DNA from 2 places in the Exiguobacterium sp. ZWU0009 genome. Region 2 is predicted to be linked to the other one. Evidence: riboswitches for the same ligand, from Rfam matches in the RefSeq annotation. Region 2 holds a riboswitch; the other holds the start of a gene.
The links. Region 2 has a riboswitch for lysine ahead of L985_RS02800 (aspartate kinase). Riboswitches for the same ligand answer to the same signal wherever they lie in the genome.
Positions count from the first base shown of each region.

Region 1: another riboswitch for lysine. It lies ahead of L985_RS01310 (amino acid permease); the one in region 2 lies ahead of L985_RS02800 (aspartate kinase).

Region 1 covers NZ_CP018057.1:219,747-227,585, reverse strand. Annotated here, with positions in the region: gene L985_RS01335 (branched-chain amino acid transporter BcaP) at 1-120, opposite strand, end outside; gene L985_RS01330 (DUF2252 domain-containing protein) at 346-1,641, opposite strand; gene msrA (peptide-methionine (S)-S-oxide reductase MsrA) at 1,709-2,656, opposite strand; gene L985_RS01320 (hypothetical protein) at 2,726-2,908, opposite strand; gene L985_RS01315 (solute:sodium symporter family transporter) at 2,969-4,729, opposite strand; gene L985_RS01310 (amino acid permease) at 4,882-6,363, opposite strand; lysine riboswitch at 6,495-6,683, opposite strand; gene L985_RS01305 (MarR family winged helix-turn-helix transcriptional regulator) at 6,849-7,304, shown strand; gene L985_RS01300 (diguanylate cyclase) at 7,442-7,839, shown strand, end outside.
Region 2 covers NZ_CP018057.1:536,619-544,457, forward strand. Annotated here, with positions in the region: gene L985_RS02780 (alanyl-tRNA editing protein) at 1-491, shown strand, start outside; gene L985_RS02785 (GNAT family N-acetyltransferase) at 488-916, shown strand; gene L985_RS02790 (argininosuccinate synthase) at 1,034-2,239, shown strand; gene argH (argininosuccinate lyase) at 2,236-3,606, shown strand; lysine riboswitch at 3,677-3,854, shown strand; gene L985_RS02800 (aspartate kinase) at 3,967-5,166, shown strand; gene L985_RS02805 (aspartate-semialdehyde dehydrogenase) at 5,180-6,172, shown strand; gene dapA (4-hydroxy-tetrahydrodipicolinate synthase) at 6,191-7,072, shown strand; gene dapB (4-hydroxy-tetrahydrodipicolinate reductase) at 7,069-7,815, shown strand; gene dapD (2,3,4,5-tetrahydropyridine-2,6-dicarboxylate N-acetyltransferase) at 7,802-7,839, shown strand, end outside.

The DNA.
Region 1 (7,839 bases), 320 kb from region 2:
GATGATGGCGCCAATTCCTAAAAACGTTAAATCCATCGCGCCAAGATTTCGAGCAAGTCCACTGTTTCGTTTACTTGCAGCAATCATAGCGGAAACATCTTTTTTCCGCGTCAAACTCATGATGTATTTCCCCCTGTACCTGTTATGATTCGTCCTACGGAGCGAGTCGTCCGCAAGAACTTAATCAAAAATTTACGAAGTTTTCTGATAAATTGATATAGGTCATTATACCTATTTCTATTTTATTGAACGCTTTCATTCGTTAAACAAAAAAATCCGTACAAAAAAGATGGCTGTGTAACACATGTTACACAGCCATCTGACAAGCCTCAGTTTGTTAGGTTTTTAATTTGTTTTTCGAGTCTTCACCCACTCCAAAAACACTTGGTAATCCAGCTTTGTTCGTGTCACGTAGGCTTCTGACCAACGCTCGATTTGCTCTAAAAAAGCGGTGTCCGAAACACCAATGGCTTGGATGATTTCAACATCCGCATGATGTGTCAAAATTTTTTCTTTAATCCCGGCGTCCTGATCCGCCCGCGCATGGATTTTCGCGGTGATTTGACCTTGAATACACAATACGTTCTCAAGGTCTTCCTGACTTTTGATATGCTTTGCTTTTAGTTTTTTCTTATATGGCGAGCGCTCACGTACATAATATTCCTTTTTCCCAATCGTCAGGTAGCCAAGATATGGATCCTCATGTGCCTGCATCGCTTTTTGGGACGTGATGATTCGGCGTCCTTGATGAACTGTTTCTGCTTCTGGACGATGGACGGGAAGGAACAACGAAGGGACAGAAGTCTGAGCTTGTTTCATCTCTAGAATCAAATCCTCTTCCCCTCCCTCCCCCTCAATCAAGATGTAATAGCGTTCAAGACCAATCGATGCCGTTCCACTGTCTAGTTTCCGGACGATATCCTTGATTGTATAGAACGCTTCGTCACGACGATCCTCTGCGTCAATCGTCTCGATATAGGAGGACCAAGCAGACTCAATCGCTATTCGCGTTGGATCATCTACCGCTGCCATATCCGGTAATGTACAAAAACGTCTCACGCCATCCACCAGTTCCGTCCGCTCTCCCATTAATTCTTCACGTTTCTTTTCTGCTTTTTTAATCAACTTCTTGATTGGTCCTTTCGTATTATCCCGCGTAAAACAGACATCACTCGGATCTTTTCCGAGAGCGTACTTTTTTAAATCGTGTAAGTATTCCAGGACATAATTTCGAATCGCAGGAGTCGGATCGTATCCTGCCTCTTCAGCGAACAACCGGACGGAGACCGCCATGCGAATCAAATCATATAAATAAGATCCTAAGTACCCTTCATCAAAATCATTGATATCGTAGATGATCTCTCCCTTCGCATTGCCATGAACACCAAAATTCTCAAAGTGAAGATCGCCTTGAATCCACGTCGGTTTATCACGAGGTGTATCAAAACCAAGAGGGATTCGCGTCACGTCATAATAAAACAGATGTGAACTCCCGCGGAAAAAGCGAAATGGACTCAAACTCATCTTGTCGTACTTTTCCTGACGTGCTTGCTCATTGAGCTGACGAATTTCATGATCGTAAAAATCAAGTACCTTCGCAATCGTCATTTGTCGAATCTCTTCATATACGGGTCGAAACATTCGATTCTCTCCCTTCCATTTGAAAAAAGAGCAGTCAAAACGAAATCGTTTGACTGCTCCTTACATGTTACTCGAAATGTTTTTTATATTCCCCATATCCTGCCGAATCAAGCTCTTCAAGCGGAATAAATCGTAACGCTGCTGAGTTGATACAATAGCGAAGACCACCAAGTTCGGTCGGACCATCATCGAAGATATGACCGAGATGACTATCTGCATTCGCAGAACGCACTTCCGTCCGCGTCATCCCGTGACTCGTGTCGAGTTCGACTTCCATCTTCTCTTCTGAAATTGGTTTAGCGAAGCTCGGCCAACCACAGTTCGACTGGAACTTATCTTTCGATGTGAAGAGTGGTGTGCCATCGACGATGTCGACATAAAGACCTGGACGTTCTTCATCCCAGTATTCGTTACGGAAAGCGGGTTCTGTCCCGTTCTCTTGTGTGACTTTATACTGAATTGGTGTCAGACGTTCTTTCAGTTCTTTTTCCTTACCGTGATCCTTCCACGCTTCCTTGATGAATTTCGCGCGACCTGAGCCGACACTATACATCTGATAACGGAACGGATTTTTTTTATAATAATCTTGATGATACTCCTCGGCTGGCCAAAACGGCTTTTCTGGACGAATCTCTACCGCGACCGGACGTGAGAAGCGTCCTGATGCGTCAAGCTCTGCTTTCGAACGTTCAGCTGCCTCACGCTGTGCTTCATCGACATAAAAGATAGCCGGTTGGTATGATTCACCACGGTCATTGAATTGACCTCCGCCATCCGTAGGGTCGATTTGACGCCAGAAGATCTCGAGTAATTCTTCGTACGTAATGACGGACGGATCGTACGTGACTTCAACCGCCTCCAAATGACCTGTCGTTTCCGAACAGACCTCTTTATAAGTCGGGTTCTCTGTATGACCACCGGTATATCCTGAAATGACCTGCTCTACACCATCATATTTATGGAATGGCTTGACCATGCACCAGAAACAACCACCTGCAAATATTGCTTTTGCCATCTATCTTCCCCTCCTCTGTATGTGTCTATTTTACCTCGTTCAGAGAATGGACTCGACTTTCCTGCTCATTCAATCCTCTGGGTTCGCTTTTAGACGACGCATGACGAAGTAAATCGCAGCAAAGACAAGAAGAAGTCCTCCAAACGAATACCAGATGTTATTCAAACGATAAATCATTTGGTACAAGGCAAGCGTCACAAGCAATAATGCGATCGGTAGGAAGGCACGCTTAAAGTGGTACCAGTAATTCAAGAAGATCGCCTCCTGTTTTTCTTTCATCTTACCTGATATGTCATGCCTTCTGCGAGAGGATTATTCGGCTTGACGGTACTCTTCTTCGAGATAGGTCCGGTACTTCACCTCCCAAGCGTTTAGCGACACACGCCATAATACGATCGTCGCAATGACAAGTCCTAACGTGACCGGCCAGAACCAACTCGACACGACACCTGCTGTCGAAGCCAGTCCGATCTTTGAAAACAGAACGTACGTCCAAATGATTGATGTACATAATAGGATCGATACTGGAATCGCGAACTTCCATGGAGTGAGCTCGACAGACTGTCGTCGATTGACCTTTCTTGACTGGACGGCTGGGTAACGATACCCCATGAATACCATGAATAGCACTTCAATCACGAGTAGAATACCGTATCCATGAATATAGCTAATGCCATGATCCCAGCCAAACAGTTGTTTGAAACCGAAGACGAATAAGTAATACGCGAACACGTGAAAGACAATGACGATTTTCGCCGCAATCGCCGGAATTCGTTTCATGAAAATCCCCATTAATACGATGACGAGAATTGGAATGTTGAAAAATCCTGTGAATTGCCGGATCAAACTCCATAAGCCGTCCGGCGCGTACATCAAGAACGGCGCAATGACGAAAGAAATTAAGGCAACGATCGTTCCAAACCATTTACTGACGCGAATCAAATGTTCATCACTCGCCTCTTTCGCAAACACCGGCTGATAGATATCGAGTACGAAAAGTGTCGCAATACTGTTGAGCAACGAGTTAAACGAACTGAAGACAGCTCCGAGTAAGACAGCTAAAAAAAATCCCATCAGCGAGACCGGCAACAACTCCGTAATGAGTCGAGGATATGATAGATCACCGCTCGTTAGTGTGTTCCCATATAAGTGATAGGCAATGATCCCAGGAATCAGCATGAAGATCGGAACTAATAACTTCAAGAAGCCTGTCATTAAGACGCCCTTCTGTCCTTCCTTCAAATCTTTTGCCCCGAGCACACGTTGAATGACATATTGATTGAGTGACCAATAAAATAAGTTCGCAAATAGGATGCCCGTGAAAATCGAAAAGAACGGAACGGCATCGGTTGAGCTTCCGATTGCGTTCAGCTTCTCCGGTTGCACAGTCGCAATCGTCTTCATTCCTTGAAGCAAATTCCCGTCACCCAGCGCGATAAAGCCAAGCACCGGAACTAGGAATCCAACGAAGACAAGCCCAATCCCGTTCAAGGTATCGGAGACAGCCACCGCACGTAGTCCTCCAAAAATTGCATAAATCGCTCCGATGATTCCAACGACCCAGACGACTAACCAAAGGGATTGCGTATAACTGAGACCAAATAATTCCGGAACATCGAACAGCTGCAAGACAGCAATTCCACCCGAATAAAGCATCGAAGGAATCGTGACACACATATATCCAAGTAAAAAGAGTAAGACTGTCATCCGGCGAACCGTCTCATCATACCGGTGACTTAAGTATTCCGGTAATGTCGAGATACCTAGCCCGAGAAATTTCGGGAGCAGATAGATGGCCATGATGATTGCAGCAAATCCCGCCGTAACTTCCCATGCCATACTCGACATATTCCCCATGAAGGATTGTCCATTGAGTCCAATCAACTGTTCTGCCGACAAATTCGTCAGTAGTAATGATCCGGCAATGAAAACGCCACTTAGACCTCGCCCCGCTAAGAAGTATTCATCGACGCCTTGTGTTTTCCCACGCGTCAATCGATAGGATATGTAGGCAACGAGCAACATGAAAAACGCTGCAGAACCTAATGTGAAAAATAATTCAGATGTAGTCATGTGTCTCCCCCCTATTCTTCATTCATGTTTTCTATTCTTGTAATATGTATTCATTGATTCCTTTTTTATACTTTTCCAAAACTATATTTTAGAAAACGTTTTCATTTAAAGAAATAAAAAAACCACCTTCATTATAGAAGGTGGTTCACACATTACGATTGACGCGGATGTTCTGGGAAGTCCATCTCGTCATAACGAACGATCGACGTCCGGTTTTTGAATTTATGTCCTAACCAGAAGGCAAGGAACAATGGAATACCGACGTACGTCGCAGCAATCCCGACCCAATCGATTTGATCAGCGAGGAATGCGGCATAGTTTTGACCAACGATGACAAGGAAACAAAGACCGAATGCGAACAGCGGACCGAACGGGAACGCTGGTGCAACATATGGTAAGTCTTTCAACGAGTGACCTTGTGCAACGAATCCTTTACGGAAGCGATAGTGACTGATCGCAATCCCGAGCCATGCGATGAATCCTGTCATCCCGGAAGCATTGAGTAACCACAGGTAGACTTGTCCACCAAACATCGACGTCAAGAAACAGAGCGCACCGACTGCACCTGTTGCAAGCAAGGCGTTACGGGGTACACCGTTTTTCGAGACTTTCGCGAATAACTTCGGTGCATCGCCTTGGCGCGCAAGTGTATACAGCATCCGTGTCGAAGCATACATGCCTGAGTTTCCGGCAGATAGAACAGACGTCAAGATGACAGCGTTCATGAGTGCTGCTGAGAACGCAAGACCTGCTTTTTCAAAGACGAGCGTAAACGGACTAACCGCTACGTCCGTAATGTCATTCGAAACCAAGTTCGGACTCGTATACGGAATGAGCATTCCGATGACGAAAATCGCGAAGACGTAGAAAAGTAAGATACGCCAGAAAACTTGTTTGACTGCTTTAGGAACGTTCTTTTTCGGGTCTTCTGACTCACCCGCGGCAATCCCGACGAGCTCCGTTCCTTGGAAACTGAATCCAGCAACAAGAATGATTCCGATGACGGCAGGAATCCCACCGACGAACGGTGCATCGCCAAGAGCAAAGTTTTTAAAGCCAACCGGTGGCTCCGATGTAAAGACACCGAAAATCATCGCAACACCGACGACTAAGAAGACGATGACGGTAACGACTTTAATCATCGCGAACCAATACTCCGCTTCCCCGAATCCTTTAACGGAGAAGTAGTTCAAGCCAATCATGAGTAAGAGGAACAAGGCACTGAAATAAAATCCAGGAACATCCGGGAACCAATACGTCATGACGATTTGTGCTGCGACGAGCTCGACTGCGATCGTGACTGCCCAGTTGTACCAGTAGTTCCAGCCGAGTGCAAAGCCGAATGATGGATCGACGAATTTCGTTCCATATGTCGAGAAGGATCCAGCGACCGGCATGTACGCTGCCATTTCACCAAGACTTGTCATTAGGAAGTAGACCATCAGACCAACGATTGCATACGATAGGAGCGCACCACCTGGTCCTGCTGCTGCGACGGAAGCACCGGACGCAATGAAGAGTCCTGTTCCGATCGCTCCACCGATGGCGATCATTGACATATGACGGGCTTGTAATCCACGTTTTAATCCTTCTGCTGTCGAATCTGTTGTTTGTTTCACATCTAGATTGTTCATTTCGTTCGCTTCTCTCTTTAATAAATTTTTGAGAGGACACTTTTTGAATGAAAAAACAAAAAGCGCCCTCATCTTCCAGATGGAAGATGAGAACGCAACATAATAAAATGGATGCGCCTCATTCTACCGTCGTGAAAGATAGCTCTCCACAAGTAGGTGATACCCGACTTGTGACAGTATTAGACCTATTTGATCTAATCCCAATCAATCATCTTCAAAGCGATGATTGATTTCGGCAATTCTTCCTTTCAGGTCACCTCATCTGTCGCTTGACGACATCCGTAACCGTACTCTTAAGAACTGCAACCTCCATCCCACTGGTTGAGTGAGAACTGAATTAAGTTAGTTATTACTACGCCATATTACACAAATCGCCACGAAATTGTCAATTGCCTTTTTCGAATATCAGGTAGTCGATGGTAAAAATCCGATATGTTTAGTACACTAAATGGTAGAAGTCCACTGAGAGAAAGGATGCTGCTTGCATGCCACAGGAACGTGATTTGCTAACTTATCGACTCGAGGAACAAATGCGTGTCATTCTTCGTACCCTGCGACGTGAACTTAACCGGCTATTTGAAGGAACGGCGACCCGGAGTGAGTTTTTCATCTTACGAAGCCTTTCAGAAAATGGTCCTCAGCGCCCGACGCTTCTTGCGGAACAATTTGAGCTCGCGACGAGTCAAGTCACTGCTTTGACGGATAAGCTGTATAAACAAGGATATGTCACCCGAACACGTTCGACGGAAGATCGTCGTTCAATCGTCCTCGCTTTGACGGAGGACGGTGAACGTGCATTTCGGGATCTCGAAATCGTCCGGAAAAACTATTTACAAGATCGCTTCGGCACATTGACAGAAGAAGAGCTTGAAACGATGGTTCATGTTTTTAATAAAATTTTACAGACGATGGATGAGGATACACTTACTTCGTCTTCTTAAAAACGGTAGATTTTCTACCGTTTTTTCTATTTTATCTAAAGATTTCCCTCTGTCTAACCGTTATCTACTTGAGTATACTGGAAGTATATATATGGAAATCTGTTAGCTGGGGGAGTTGGGAGGATTTGTTGTCCATCATGAATCAATTCATCATTAACTTTTGTCTACTGTTTACAACGATTACTCTCTTGTTCTTACCGTTTCGAAATCAACCGCGTATTTCATTGAACTCCAAATGGAGCATTCGACTTATACTCGGAGCGGTCTGTGGTCTGGTTGCGGTTTTATTGATGTTCAATGGGATCCAAATCGATGTCGCCCGTGTTGATTTACGTATCGTTCCCGTCGCGATCGCCATGCTGTTCGGTGGTTTTCCAAGCGCCATCGTTGCGGGTGCGATGATCATTGGGACACGTTACTTTTTAACACCAGTTGATCAAATGGAAGGTTTTTATTTATCTACGCTGATCATCGTCTTGTTCATCACGACAATCGGAATCATTCGTCGATTCGTCCATGTCTCGATGCGTCATTT
Region 2 (7,839 bases):
TCGCGAAGGAACGGGCATACCAACTCGTTCAGGCAGAACGACGAGCCTTACGGGAAGCGGCGCAAGCCTTGTCGGTCAAACCAGTTCAAATGCTAGAAGCCGTCCAAGCGTTACAAGAAGAGCAGAAACGCTTAACGAAACAGGTCGAACACGCCCAGGAACAACTCGCAACGTTCACACTCGCTCACGCTTTAGAACAACAAGAAGGCATTCTTGTATTTGAACATCTGGAGGAAGAGATCAAGGTTTCCGAGCAACTCGCTAAAGCGATTCAAGAAGCAGGGCGCGTCGGCGTCGTTTGGAATGCGACAACGAACAAGCTACTGATGAGTAGTCCAGGTGAACCCCATCTCGGGAAATTCGCTAAAGCACATGTCCAAGCATTCAATGGGCGAGGCGGAGGAAGTGCGGTTCAGGCACAGGCACAATTTACGAATCGGGATGATGCGATGGCATATGTCGATCGATTACGGGAGGAATATCAGTCATGACAGTCATTCAAGTACGTACAGCAGAACAACATCAAGCCGTCCGGATGATCCGAGAGCGTGTCTTCGTCGAGGAGCAAGGCGTACCACGCCATCTTGAATACGATACACATGATGAGACAGCGATTCATCTGCTTGTTCTCGATGAGCAGAATCGCCCGGTCGCAACAGGGCGCACACGTCCATATGACGACCAACGGATGAAAGTTGAACGTGTGGCGACGCTAGCAACAGCGCGAGGAAAAGGATACGGTGGCGAGTTGATGCAGGCAATGGAACGAGTCGCACGTCGCGAAGGGAAGCAATTGCTGACACTCGGTGCACAAGTTCAAGCCATCCCGTTTTATCAAGGACTTGGATATACGATCGTCTCCGATGAATTCGACGATGCGGGCATCCCGCACCGGACGATGGAAAAGAAAATGTAAGTCATTTTGAAAGAAATCCTGCAAAAAGGGTTTCTTTTTTTGTTTTCTATGTATATATATAATTCATAATGAATTTTTATACAGACAGATGAATTTAAAACCAGGAGGGAATTATACATGTCGAAACAAAAATTGATCTTAGCGTACTCTGGGGGACTTGATACATCGGTAGCCATCAAATGGTTGAGCAAGGACTATGACGTCATTGCCTTATGCATGGATGTCGGAGAAGGAAAAGATTTATCCGTCATTAAAGAAAAAGCACTCCTCGTCGGTGCGATCGAATCGATCGTCCTCGATGTTAAGGAAGAATTCGCACAAGACTTCGTCTTGCCAGCACTTCAATATGGCGCTCATTACGAAAATGCCTATCCATTGATTTCAGCGCTTTCACGTCCGTTGATCGCAGAAAAGCTCGTCGAAGTCGCGCATCAACACGGTGCAACGGCTGTCGCGCACGGATGTACCGGAAAAGGGAACGACCAAGTCCGGTTTGAGGTTTCTGTCGCAGCGCTTGATCCGTCACTCGAAGTCATTGCACCGGTTCGGGAGTGGAAATGGTCACGGGAAGAAGAAATCGCCTATGCGAAAGAAAACAATGTGCCGATTCCGATCAACCTCGATAGCCCATACTCAATCGACATGAACCTCTGGGGACGGAGTAACGAGTGTGGCGTCCTAGAAAACCCTTGGACAGAGCCACCGCAAGACGCTTACGCGTTGACAGTAGCGCCAGAAGACGCTCCGGATCAGGCAGAAGAAGTCATCATTGGCTTTGAAGCAGGTGTTCCGGTCTCGATCAACGGAACGTCATATCCACTGGCGAAACTGATCACGGAACTGAACATCATCGCTGGTGCACATGGGGTCGGACGGATCGACCACGTCGAGAACCGTCTCGTCGGTATCAAATCGCGGGAAGTCTATGAGTGCCCAGGAGCAACGGTTTTACTCAAAGCGCACGCTGCACTCGAGACGATTACGTTGACGAAGGACGTCGCGCATTTCAAACCACTACTCAGTAAACAATATGCAGAAACGATCTACAACGGTCTCTTCCACGCACCATTAACGAAAGGCTTGAAAGCTTTCTTGACGGCAACACAACAGGACGTCACAGGAGAAGTTCGCGTTAAACTGTTCAAAGGAAACGCAACCGTGACAGGTCGTCAGTCCGCTGTCTCACTCTACGATGAGAAACTTGCGACGTACACGAAAGAAGACGCGTTCGATCATGAAGCAGCAAAAGGCTTCATCAAATTACACGGACTTGCCGTTTCGACTCATGCGAGCGTACATCGTCAGGCGGGTGTAACGAAATGACCAAACTCTGGGGTGGACGTTTTACGGAAAGTGCTTCCGCTCAAGCGGAAGCCTTCGGAGCATCGATCACGTTCGATCAAAAATTAGCGAGCGTCGATTTAAAAGGCAGTCTCGCACACGCGCAGATGCTATTTGAACAAGGGATCCTCGCTCAAGACGAGTGGACACAAATCGAGCAAGGACTGAAGCAACTGGAAACGACGTTAGCGGATCATGTGTATACGCTAGCAGATGAAGACATTCACATGAATCTCGAGCGTCTATTGACGGAACAGATTGGTCCGGTTGCAGGAAAACTGCATACGGCACGGAGCCGAAATGACCAGGTCGCAACGGATTTACATCTATGGATGGAACAACATGTTGAAGCGTTGACGACGGCATTACGCGAGCTCCAATCGGTTATCACGGAACAAGCTGAGCAACATATCGAGACGGTCATGCCAGGTTATACGCATTTGCAACGGGCACAACCGATCTCGCTTGCGCATCACTTGCTCGCTTATTTCTGGATGTTCGAACGTGATGTCGAACGGTTGACGGATAATCAAAAGCGGATCCGGAAATCACCGCTCGGGGCAGGCGCGCTCGCGGGGACGACATTCCCAATCGATCGTTTCCGTTCTGCCGAGTTGCTCGGTTTTGAGTCAATCTATCCGAACAGTCTCGACGCTGTCTCCGACCGCGATTTCGTCATCGAATACCTCGGGATCGCCTCGACCGTCATGATGCATCTCTCGCGTTTTTGTGAAGAAATCATCATCTGGGCATCGCAAGAATTTGGCTTCATCGAGTTGTCTGATGCTTTCTCGACAGGGTCGAGCATGATGCCACAGAAGAAAAATCCTGATTTCGCTGAATTGATTCGTGGGAAAACGGGGCGCGTCTACGGCAATCTGATGGGCTTCTTGACGACGATGAAGGCATTACCACTCGCTTACAACAAAGACATGCAAGAGGATAAGGAAGGGGTCTTCGATACAGCAGATACCGTTCTCCAATCCGTTCAAATTTTTACTGGAATGATTGAATCCGCGACGTTTAAGACCGAAGCGCTCAAGAAGGCGACAATGCAAGACTTCTCGAATGCAACGGAACTCGCCGACTACCTTGTGACGAAAGGCATACCATTCCGGGAAGCACATGAAATCGTCGGTAAAGCCGTCCTTTACTGTGTGCAGAACGGTTGTTTCCTGAAGGATTTGAACCTCGAGACGTATCAAACGTTCCATCCTGATATCACGGAAGACGTCTATCCGCTCCTCGATCCGGTTCAAGCAGTAGCACGCCGGACTAGCTACGGCGGAACAGGGTTTGCTGCCGTGTCGGAGCAACTCGAACTCGCAAAACAGCATCTTGCAAATTGACGGATTTTGAAAAAAATCAGTCAAATGACTGGATTTAACAAAAGATGTCTGCTATAACTGTAACTAACAACCGACAGATAGAGGCGCGGATGACATGAGTAGCATCATTCTTGAAGGCAAGCATGCTGAATGATGTGAAAGGGGAAGTCCGCCGAAGTGAACGAGAAGATGCTTCTTCTCATTTGCTGGTACAACGGTTAAGATCCGTTGTACTGCCGAAACCGATGTTTCGGAGCGCTATCTTACGTAAAAGAACGAATGACTTTGTCTTCGTTTGTCCGATCGTGATAACGACGGGCCGTAGGAACGCTCCTACCGGCCCGTCGTTTTTTTCTGTATCGGGACAAAGGAGATAGGATTGTGACAACTGTACTTAAATTTGGTGGAAGCTCGGTTGCGACTGTCGAACAGATTCAGTCTATTGCGAATTATTTGAAGAGTCGCGCAGCCGAAGGTGAAAAACTCGTCGTCGTCGTTTCGGCGATGGGCAAGATGACAGATTCTTTGATTGCTCAGGCGCAAGCCATCACAGATCGCCCCGAGCGAAGAGAACTCGATCGACTGCTTGCCATCGGAGAAGAACAGACGATTTCATTACTCAGCATCGCCCTCAACTCGCTCGGTGTCAAAGCGTTATCGCAAACAGGCGCTCAAGCAGGAATCAGCACGATGGGCGTGCATACGAAAAGTAAGATCAAACAGATTGATGGAGATCTGTTACGACAAAAACTCGAAACGTACGATGTCGTCATCGTCGCCGGATTCCAAGGGGTCAACGAACTCGGTGATGTCACGACGCTCGGACGTGGTGGATCGGATACGACGGCTGTTGCGCTTGCGGCAGTCCTTGATAAACGGTGTGAAATCTACACGGATGTCGACGGTGTCTATACAGCTGATCCACGAATCCATGCTGCTGCTCAACCGATTCCGCACATCTCGTATGATGAGATGATGGAGATGAGCGCCCTCGGGTCGAAGGTCATGGAAATGCGGAGTGTCGAACTAGGAAAAAAATACGGCGTACACATCTTCGTCGGGAAAACACTTGAATCGAAAAGGGGAACATGGATCATGGAAGCGACGGAAACAATGGAACAAAAAGCGGTGACGAGTGTCAGTGTCACGAAGAACGTTTTGACGGTATCAATCAAACACGTACCGCAAACGAATGCAGCAGTAGCCGATATCTTCGAACTGTTATCAAACCGCCACGTCAACATCGACATGATCAGTCAAACGACGTTCGACAGTGACATCTTCTTATCGTTCTCATGTCCACTTGACGAGGAAGAGTTCCTCGATGAAGCATTGAAAGATATCATGGATCGTTTCACGACAGTCAAGGTCGACCGCCACAATCAGCATGCGAAGTTATCTGTCGTCGGCATCGGGATGCGGGATGCAACGGGTGTTGCCTCAAAGTTGTTCGCAATCTTCCGAGCAGAGAATATCCCGTTCTATCAAGTCACGACATCAGAAATCAGCATCTCGTACACGATTGCACAAGCAGACATTGAACGGACGGTTGCAGCGATTGCCAACGCGTTCGAATTATAAGGAGGAAAACAGCATGTATCATGTAGCCGTCATTGGAGCAACCGGCGCCGTCGGTCAAAAAATGTTACAAGTACTTGCAGAACTGGATTTCCCGGTCAGCCGCCTGTCCGCTTACGCTTCTGCTCGTTCAGCAGGGAACACGGTACAGTTCAAGGGAGAAGACATCACGATCCAAGCACTGACACCAAACATCACGGAAGACGGAATCGATGTCGCGTTGTTCGCAGCGGGCGGAACGATCAGTGAGCAATATGCCCCGTTACTAGCTGAAAACGGAACACTCGTCGTTGATAATTCAAGTGCCTTCCGGATGCAGGAGACGATTCCACTCGTCGTGCCAGAAGTCAATCCACAAGCGATTCAAGCGACGGATCGTTTAATCGCAAATCCGAACTGTTCAACGATTCAATCCGTCGTCGCCTTAGCACCGCTCCAGTCACTCGGATTCGAGCGGATCAACTACACGACGTATCAGGCCGTATCGGGTTCTGGTCAAAAAGGAATCGAGGACTTGGCGCGTGGGGCGCGCGGAGAAGAACCCGTCAATTACCCGCATCCGATTCACGATAACATCTTGCCGCATATCGATGTATTCCTTGAGAACGGTTATACGAAAGAAGAGCAGAAGATGATTGATGAAACACGGAAAATCTTCAATCTTCCAGCATTACCCGTCAGTGCGACATGTGTCCGAGTTCCGGTCACGAACTCTCACTCGGTTGCAATCAACGTCACGTTTACACAACCGACGACGGTTACAGCAATCCGTGAAGCGTTAGATGGGGCACCCGGCGTCGTCCTCGTCGATGATGTCACGAATACGCGCTATCCGATGCCACTCGACGCGAGTGGGACGGACGATGTCTACGTCGGACGAATTCGACAAGATGATAGTCTCGCAAACACGTTCCATCTTTGGTGTGTAGCTGACAACATCCGAAAAGGTGCCGCGTCAAACGCCGTGCAAGTTGCACGCCAAGCCATCGAACAGTCGATTCATTCATAAAAAAAGGAGGAGTTCTTCATGTTCAAAGGAGCAGGTACAGCACTCGTCACACCATTTAATGAAGCAGGCGAGTTGGATTTACACGTATTCGAACGCTTAATCGAGCAACAACTCGCAGCAGGGATTCAGGCACTTGTCGTCGGAGGGACGACAGGAGAAGGATCGACACTAACGAATAATGAATTCGAACAACTCCTGACGACTGCCGTTCAGGTCACGGCAGGACGAGTACCCGTCATTGCTGGAACAGGTTCGAACAACACCGCAGCGACAATCGAGAAAACATTACTCGCAGAACGTCTCGGTGCGGACGCAGCGATGCTCGTCACACCGTACTACAATAAAACATCACAGGCCGGTCTCGTCGCACACTTCACAGCGGTCGCTGATGCAACAGAGTTGCCGATCATGCTGTACAACGTTCCATCCCGGACAGGCGTTACGATCGCAGTCGAAACAGCAGTGACGTTAGCACGTCATCCACGCATCCAAGCCTTTAAGGAAGCGAGTGGAGATGTCAGCTTTATGGGTGAACTGATGGCGGCGATTCCGGAAGACTTCGCGGTCTTCTGTGGAAATGATGATCAAATCCTTCCGTACATGGCATGGGGCGCACAGGGTGTTATTTCAGTTCTCTCTAACCCGTACCCAGCAGAGACACAAGCACTTGCTGAGGCATTACTAGGGCAAGATCTCGTCACGGCTCGCCGGATTCAGGCAGACTTGTTACCGGTCATCGGTGCTTTGTTCAGTGACGTCAATCCGATCCCAGTCAAAGCATCGCTTGAAGAACTCGGCTTTGCTGTCGGTGCGCCACGCTTGCCGCTCGTCCGTCAATCGGAAGCGGGACACGCCCACTTACTCGAAACGATGCGGGCTTACAAAGGAGTGGTTCGATGAAACTTGCGTTACACGGTTATGGGGCGACAGGACAATACGTCGTCGAACTCGCACCACAAAGTGTCGTGGCGATTGTTGACCGGACGAAGTCATCCGATACGATCGCTTCATATGCGGAGCTAACGGAGATGTCAGAGACGGTCGATGCGATCATCGACTTCTCGCATCCGAGTTTGCTACCGGATCTGCTCGCATACGGGCTGGCGACAAAAACACCACTCGTCATTGCAACGACTGGTTTTTCAGAAGCGGAACTGACATCGATCAAGGACGCTGCGAAAGAAATTCCAATCTTCCAGTCGTACAATATGTCGTACGGCATCGCGATGGTGCAGCAACTGCTGAAGACACTCGTCCCACTAGCAGGGGCGTATGACATCGAATTGCTCGAGAAACATCACAACCAAAAAGTCGATGCTCCAAGCGGAACGGCTGAGTTGTTATTGCAAACGATTCAGACGGCACGTGACGTGACACCGGTGTATGACCGATCACAGACGCGGCAAAAGCGAGAGACGAACGAGATCGGGATGCATGCGATGCGCGGTGGAACGATCTTCGGTGAACACGAAGTCTTATTCGCCGGTGTCGATGAACTGATTGAAATCAAACATACGGCGTTATCGAAAAAAGTATTTGCTTCTGGTGCGATTAAAGCAGCTGAAGCACTCATTCAAAAAACAGCGGGACTCTATACATTAGAGACGCTCTACACACAGGAGGATTCACATGTTACTCACTGATGCTTACGAAATTGCTAAATTCAT